Lewinella sp. 4G2: one gene and its partner. The protein of the gene in region 1 interacts with the protein of each later gene in a pairwise test. Links are inferred from orthologs where the notes say so. Each region holds a gene or a part of one and is shown on either strand. Other genes may lie near its edges. The genes, in order: gyrA and gyrB.

The links.
Region 2: the proteins of gyrA (region 1) and gyrB interact in binary tests that used the Escherichia coli proteins (3 or more experiments, as listed by UniProt). The link is inferred for Lewinella sp. 4G2 from one-to-one orthologs.

What each region holds. Positions count from the first base shown.
Region 1 is NZ_LVWJ02000014.1:3,753,156-3,756,611, reverse strand. What follows is about bases 50-3,180. They hold gyrA (DNA gyrase subunit A), read right to left. Parts: upstream 2,838-3,180; coding sequence 261-2,837; downstream 50-260. Outside these bases: A3850_RS15395 (lipopolysaccharide assembly protein LapB), read right to left, coding at 1-25. UniProt on the Escherichia coli protein: A type II topoisomerase that negatively supercoils closed circular double-stranded (ds) DNA in an ATP-dependent manner to maintain chromosomes in an underwound state.
Region 2 is NZ_LVWJ02000014.1:1,373,229-1,376,544, reverse strand. What follows is about bases 307-3,297. They hold gyrB (DNA topoisomerase (ATP-hydrolyzing) subunit B), read right to left. Parts: upstream 2,789-3,297; coding sequence 824-2,788; downstream 307-823. Other genes in these bases: A3850_RS06730 (Uma2 family endonuclease), read right to left, coding at 3,076-3,297. In the rest of the region: A3850_RS06740 (M48 family metalloprotease), read left to right, coding at 1-82; more of A3850_RS06730, read right to left, coding at 3,298-3,316. UniProt on the Escherichia coli protein: DNA gyrase negatively supercoils closed circular double-stranded DNA in an ATP-dependent manner to maintain chromosomes in an underwound state.

The DNA of each region.
Region 1 (3,456 bases):
GCATACTGAGAATAATTCTTTGCATGATTTGCATTAGTTGGTTTACGAGTTGTTTCGTTTCGCCCTTACAGACGTATTGTTGGCCGCAAGGGTAACGCGAAAACGTTAATTACGGGAGCAAATGTCGTTAACGTGGGCTTAAAATTCAATGCCCGTACGAGAAAGCCCCTTCACCGGAATAAATCGGGAAAGGGGCTTCAGGTTCAAAATCTATGGCTATTGGCCAGCAGTAGTCATTCAGCGGGAGCCGCCGAGTTGACCTACTCCTCTTCGCCAACGGCGTCTTCCGGGACTTCACCATCGTTGCGGACCACGGCGACGTCAGAGATGCTATCCCCCTTTTCGATGTTGATCAGGCGGACACCCTGGGTGTCACGCCGCATTACGCGAAGGGAATCGATGCCCGTCCGAATGACGATACCAGAGCGGTTCGTGATCATCAGGTCATCTTCCTCATTGACGGCTTTCAGGGCCACCAATTCACCGGTTTTGTCGGTCACTTTCATGGTCCGAACACCCTTGCCACCACGGTTGGTGATGCGGTAGTCATCCCAGTTACTTCGTTTGCCGATACCGTTAGCACTCACGACCAGGATGGTTTTATCCTGGTCCTGTTCGTGGTCGATGGTCACCATTCCGACGACCTCGTCCTCGGCACCTTGGAGGCTAATGCCCCGAACACCGGCGGCGTTTCGACCCATTTGCCGCACCTTCTCCTCCTCGAAGTGGATAGCCTGGCCTTTACGGCTAGCTAGGAAAACATGGCTATTGCCAGTCGTCAAGCGTACCTCCAGGAGTTCGTCGCCTTCGTTGATGGAAATGGCGTTGATGCCATTCGTCCGCGGACGGCTGTAAGCTTCCAGACTGGTCTTCTTGACGATTCCCCGTTTGGTGGCAAAGATGATGCTGTGGCTATTGAGGAATTCCTCGTCGGTCAGATCCTCCACGCTGATGTAAGCCCGCACGTTTTCGTCCTTCGGCATCGCGATGATGTTGCGAATCACGCGGCCCGCACTTTGCTTGCTCGCTTCGGGGATCTCGTAGATGCGCAACCAAAAGCAACGACCCTTATCGGTAAAGAGCAGGAGGTAGTTGTGGTTACTCGCAATGAAGAGGTGTTCGACAAAATCTTTATCGCGCGTCTTGGAGCCGCGGCTGCCCCGGCCTCCGCGAGACTGAGCGCGGTATTCCTCCACGTTCGTCCGCTTGATGTAGCCCAGTTTGCTGATGGTAACAACAACGTCGTCGTCGGCGATCATGTCCGTGATGGAGATGTCCGCTGTATCCAAGCTGATCTCGGAGCGGCGCTCGTCGCCGAAGCGGGTCTTCACGTCGAGGAGCTCTTCCTTGACGATGTCGCGCTGACGTTCCGGGCGGTCCAAAATGTCCCGCAGGTCATCGATCAATTCGCGGATCTCGGCGTACTCGGCGCGGATCTTATCCAGTTCGAGGCCAGTCAATTTTTGCAGGCGCATCTCGAGGATGGCTTTCGCCTGGGCCTCGCTGAGAACGTTCCCGGACGCTACGCGCAACTCATCGGTCTGAGCTTCTTCCACGAGGTCGCGGAACTTCGCCCAGAAGGCATCCTTATCGTCGATGAAGTCTCCTCGCATGAGGCCGTCGCGGGCATCATCTACGTTGGCACTTGCACGAATCAAGGCAATTACTTCGTCGAGGTAATCCAGGGCAACCAGGAGGCCGATCAGGATGTGGGCCCGGGCGAGTGCTTTGTTGAGTTCAAATTGGGTTCGGCGCTGGATAACCTCCAGGCGGAACTCGATGAACTCTTCGATCTGATCCTTCAGGTTCAGCGTCATCGGCCGTCCCTTCACGAGGCAGACGTTGTTGACGCCGTAGCTGGTCTGCAGCGGAGTGTACTTGTAGAGGTAGCTGAGGACGATGGAGCCCAGTGCATCCCGTTTGATCTCGATAACGATGCGGAGACCGTCCCGGTCGGATTCATCCCGCACGTCCCGGATACCTTCTACTTTGCCTTCGTTCGCCAGTTCGGCGATCTTCGCAACGAGTACGGACTTGTTGACCTGGTAGGGGATTTCACTAATGATGATCGTTTCCCGATCGTCATTATCAACCACCACTTCGGCCCGACCTCGGAGCACGACCCGGCCGCGGCCAGTTTCGAATGCTTCACGAACGCCATCCACGCCGTAGATGATGCCACCGGTCGGGAAGTCCGGGCCTTTGATGTAGTGCATCAACTCATCGATCGAGATGTCCGGCTTATCGACGGTGGCAACGATGCCGTCCACCACCTCATTCAGGTTGTGGGGTAACATGTTGGTGGCCATACCTACTGCGATACCGGAGGCACCATTCACCAGTAGGTTGGGGATCTTCGTTGGTAGGACGGTTGGCTCCTTCAACGTATCGTCGAAGTTGAATTGGTAGTCCACGGTATCCTTGTCGAGGTCACCGAGTAGGCTATCGGCAATTCTTTCCAGGCGGGCCTCGGTGTAACGCATGGCGGCGGGGGAGTCGCCATCCATAGAGCCGAAGTTACCCTGCCCGTCCACTAGGGGATAGCGCAGGGACCAATCCTGGGCCATTCGCACCATCGTGTCGTACACGGAGCTATCACCGTGGGGGTGATACTTACCCAGCACTTCCCCGACAATACGGGCGGATTTTTTGTGGGAGCTTCTAAAACTCACGCCCAGTTCGTTCATGCCAAAAAGGACCCGCCGGTGTACCGGTTTAAGTCCGTCGCGAACGTCCGGAAGGGCGCGGCTTACGATTACCGACATCGAATAATCGATGTAGGCGGATTTCATCTGGTCCTCAATATTGACCGGAATGATCCGTTGCTTCTCTGCCATAATTTGGTATCTAAGTCAGTAAATCATCAACCTAATTCTGCGCTGTCGCAGGTGCCGGGGAAGAGGGCAAGTAAACCGCCGTTCCCAGCTGACAAAAGGTCGATCCTAATGCGTGCTACCTACCGGCTTTGCACCTGCGGCAGCGCCCAAAAAAGTGGCATCGCCACCCCCTTGAACAATACTCGCGAAGATACAAAGTAGCGCCCTAAAAACGAAGGATTTACGGGGCTTAAAAGCCCACTGAAATGGCTGTAATTGAGGTAGCTAAAAAGGACAACTTTTATCCATCTGACTCGGTCCCGAAATTTTATTCGAGAGGAACTGGATTTCTCTATTGATGTCGGTTTTGAGGATGACGCATTAAGCTGATTATGAAATAGTTATGCTTAGATGGGCAGAGACTAAAGTGGAGCATGCGCGAGGCATGGAATTATTCAACAGCCTGGAATTTGCATAAAGAGCTACTGCTCGGAGTTGATAGGAGTTTCTGATAAAATACCATCTGTCCGCTGGTTACCTTTTAGTCTCTCATCATGTAGGTGAAAGTGATAACCTAGATCGTAGAAACCGGCTCACGGTTTGGACCAGATAACTCCCAACTCAAAGGCGCTGGAACTGG
Region 2 (3,316 bases), 2.4 Mb from region 1 along the record:
GATCCTGAACGGGATGGAGTTGAACGAGACTTTGCCTACTGGGATGTTGTATAAGGCGATTTCTGGGGGGACGATTAAGTAGGCGTCCACTTACTTCGGAAATTGAAAAGAGGGTAGTCACGGTTGTGGCTACCCTCTTTTTTAATGGTGGTTATGGTTCGCCTTCGGCAAACCTCGCTGAGTGGACCACCGCGAGATGGGGTTAGCCACCGCGATATAGGGTGGGCCACGGTAATGTAGAGTGGGCCAACTAACGGTGTGCCACCGCTACACAGGCCGGCCCTTCGGGACGGGTAGGGAGTTGATTGAGTTAACAAAATCTCGAAGCGAGATCATTCCAATTCAACCCAAGGCTATACAGTGTACTCCTTCTTTGTAATACGTGCGTGACACAGCGCCGCAGGCCTCTCCTTCTCCCCAACCTCCCCTACTCCTGCGAAATAATTCTGTCGCCTGATTCCAAACTTTCGTTTGCAGAGATGGGCCTCTCGCTTGTAGAGTGGGCCACCTTACGGTGTGCCACCGCTACTCAGGCCGGCCCTACGGGGCGGGTAGGGAGTTGATTGAGTTAACAAAATCTCGGAGCGAGATCATTCCAATTCAACCCAAGGCTATACAGTGTACTCCAACTTTGCAATACGTGCGTGACACAGCGCCGCAGGCCTCTCCTTCTCCCCAACCTCCCCTACTCCTGCGAAATAATTCTGTTGCCTGATTCCAAACTTTCGTTTGCAGAGATGGGCCTCTCGCTTGTAGAATGGGCCACCTGACGGTGTGCCATCGCTACTCAGGCCGGCCCTACGGGACGGGTAGTCTGATCTGTTTACACATCCACCTTCGCGTATTTCGCGTTCGCCTCGATGAAGGCGCGGCGTGGCGGCACCTCATCCCCCATCAACATGGAGAAGACGCGATCGGCTTCAGAGGACTCTTCGATCTGTACTTGCTGCAGCATGCGGGTATCAGGATCCATGGTCGTTTCCCAGAGTTGGGTAGCGTTCATTTCACCGAGACCTTTGTAGCGCTGGACTTTGACCTTCTTGGTCTCATCTCCCTTTTGGTAGTGGGCGATGGCTTCGCGGCGCTCGTCCTCATTCCAGCAGTACTGGAACTGGTTACCACGGCGTACCTGGTAGAGCGGTGGCTGGGCGATGTAGACGTAGCCTTCCTCCACGAGTTTATGCATGTAGCGGAAGAAGAAGGTCAGGATCAAGGTTACGATGTGGCTACCGTCAATATCGGCGTCACACATGATGACGATCTTATGGTAGCGCAGTTTCTCGAGGTTCAGAACACGTTCCCCATATTCGTTCTCCTCGATACGGACACCGAGGGCGGTAAACATATTCTTGATCTCCTCATTCTCGTAGATCTTGTGCTCCATTGCCTTCTCTACGTTGAGGATCTTACCCCGTAGTGGGAGGATGGCCTGGAATTTCCGGTTACGGCCCATCTTGGCCGTTCCGCCGGCCGAATCTCCCTCGACGAGGAAAATCTCGGAGCCTTCGGGGTCCTTATTGGAGCAATCCGCCAGCTTACCGGGGAGGCCGGTGCCGGTGAGGACGTTCTTGCGCTGCACCATTTCCCGCGCCTTGCGGGCGGCGTGGCGGGCCGTAGCGGCGATGATCACCTTATCGATGATTCGTTTGGCCTGGACGGGGTTTTCCTCCAGCCAGTGGCCGACGGACGTACCGACGGCACGGCTGACGATACCGGTTACTTCGCTGTTGCCCAATTCGCCCTTAGTCTGGCCCTTGAACTGGGGTTCGGGGACCTTAACGGAAACGACGGCGGTGAGGCCTTCGCGGAAGTCTTCGCCGCTGATCTTGAACTTCAGCTTTTTGAAGAGTCCGTTCTCGTCGCCGTATTTCGTGAAGAGGCGGTTCACGGCGCGGCGGAAACCATTCACGTGGGTACCACCCTCCCGGGTTTTGATATTGTTGACGAAGCTGTACACGTTCTCCTGGTAGGTGGTGTTGTACTGCATCGCTACTTCTACCTCCACGTTGTCTTCTTTCGACTTCACGTAGATGGGTTGCTCGATCAGGTCGGGCTTGCCGTCGTCGAGGTACTTCACCATTTCGGCGAGGCCGCCTTCGCTGTAGAATTCCTTTTTCAGGAAGCTGCCGTCGTCGTTTTTGACGCGGTGGTCCGTCAGGCTGAGGTGGAGGCCACTGTTCAGGAAGGCCAATTCCTGCATCCGGTTGGCGAGCGTCTCGAACTTGTAGACCAGGGTCTCGAAAATGGTGCCATCCGGCTTGTAGGTGATCGTCGTACCGGTGCTGTCGGATTCACCGACGACTTCAACCGGCGTTTGGGGTTTACCCTCGCTGTAGGTCTGGCGGTGGATTTTACCGTCGCGGCGCACCTTCGCTTCCAGGAAGCTACTCAGCGCGTTCACACAACTTACCCCGACGCCGTGAAGGCCACCGGATACTTTGTAGGTGTCCTTATCAAACTTACCACCGGCGTGGAGGACGGTCATGACGACTTCCAGTGCGGACTTCTGCAGCTTCTTGTGCATGCCTACGGGGATACCCCGCCCGTCGTCCGTAACGGCGATGGAATTGTCTTCGAGGATCTCCACGTCGATGCGGCTACAGTAGCCGGCCACGTGTTCGTCAATGGAGTTATCGACTACCTCCCAGACGAGGTGGTGGAGGCCTTTGGTGTCCGTCCCGCCGATGTACATCCCGGGCCGTTTTCTTACCGCTTCGAGGCCTTCGAGGGCGGTAATATTATCCGCGCCGTAGTTTGCCTTGGGCGCCTCTTTTTTCTGTTCTGCCATAGCAACAAAAGTACAAAAATCATGCCACAAAACCTATTAAAAACGGCCGTTCTAAAGGGCTTGTTTGGCCTTTGGTCGGCCCGCTAATATTAGGTTGCCGAGGCTGCCTGAAATGGTCTTCCTGGCTGACTTCATCACCCGTAAAAACTATCTGCTTTCGACGTCCTATTCGCTGCCCTGTTGCCGCTACTTCAAGAATCTGGGCGCCCCGACAAAGTGCGGGACTCACTGCGTGTCGCTGCCGCAGGTGCGGGGGAATAGGTAGGGGGCTAGAAATTGTGTGAGCATTACTCACCAATGATTGGCAGCAGATCATTGACTTGGATGCTGCCGGCAAATGGACTCTCAAAAGTATCGCCCGCATCAACGATCTGACTGTTTTTCCATGTACCATCATCCGTACTAGGAGATTGGTACACCTCTATTTTGCGGCCGCGCAAATTGATGATCCAATATTCAGCAACGCCAGCGGAAGCATACAGTGGACCTTTCACGGTCCGGTCGAACTCAAGGGTACTAAAGGCAACT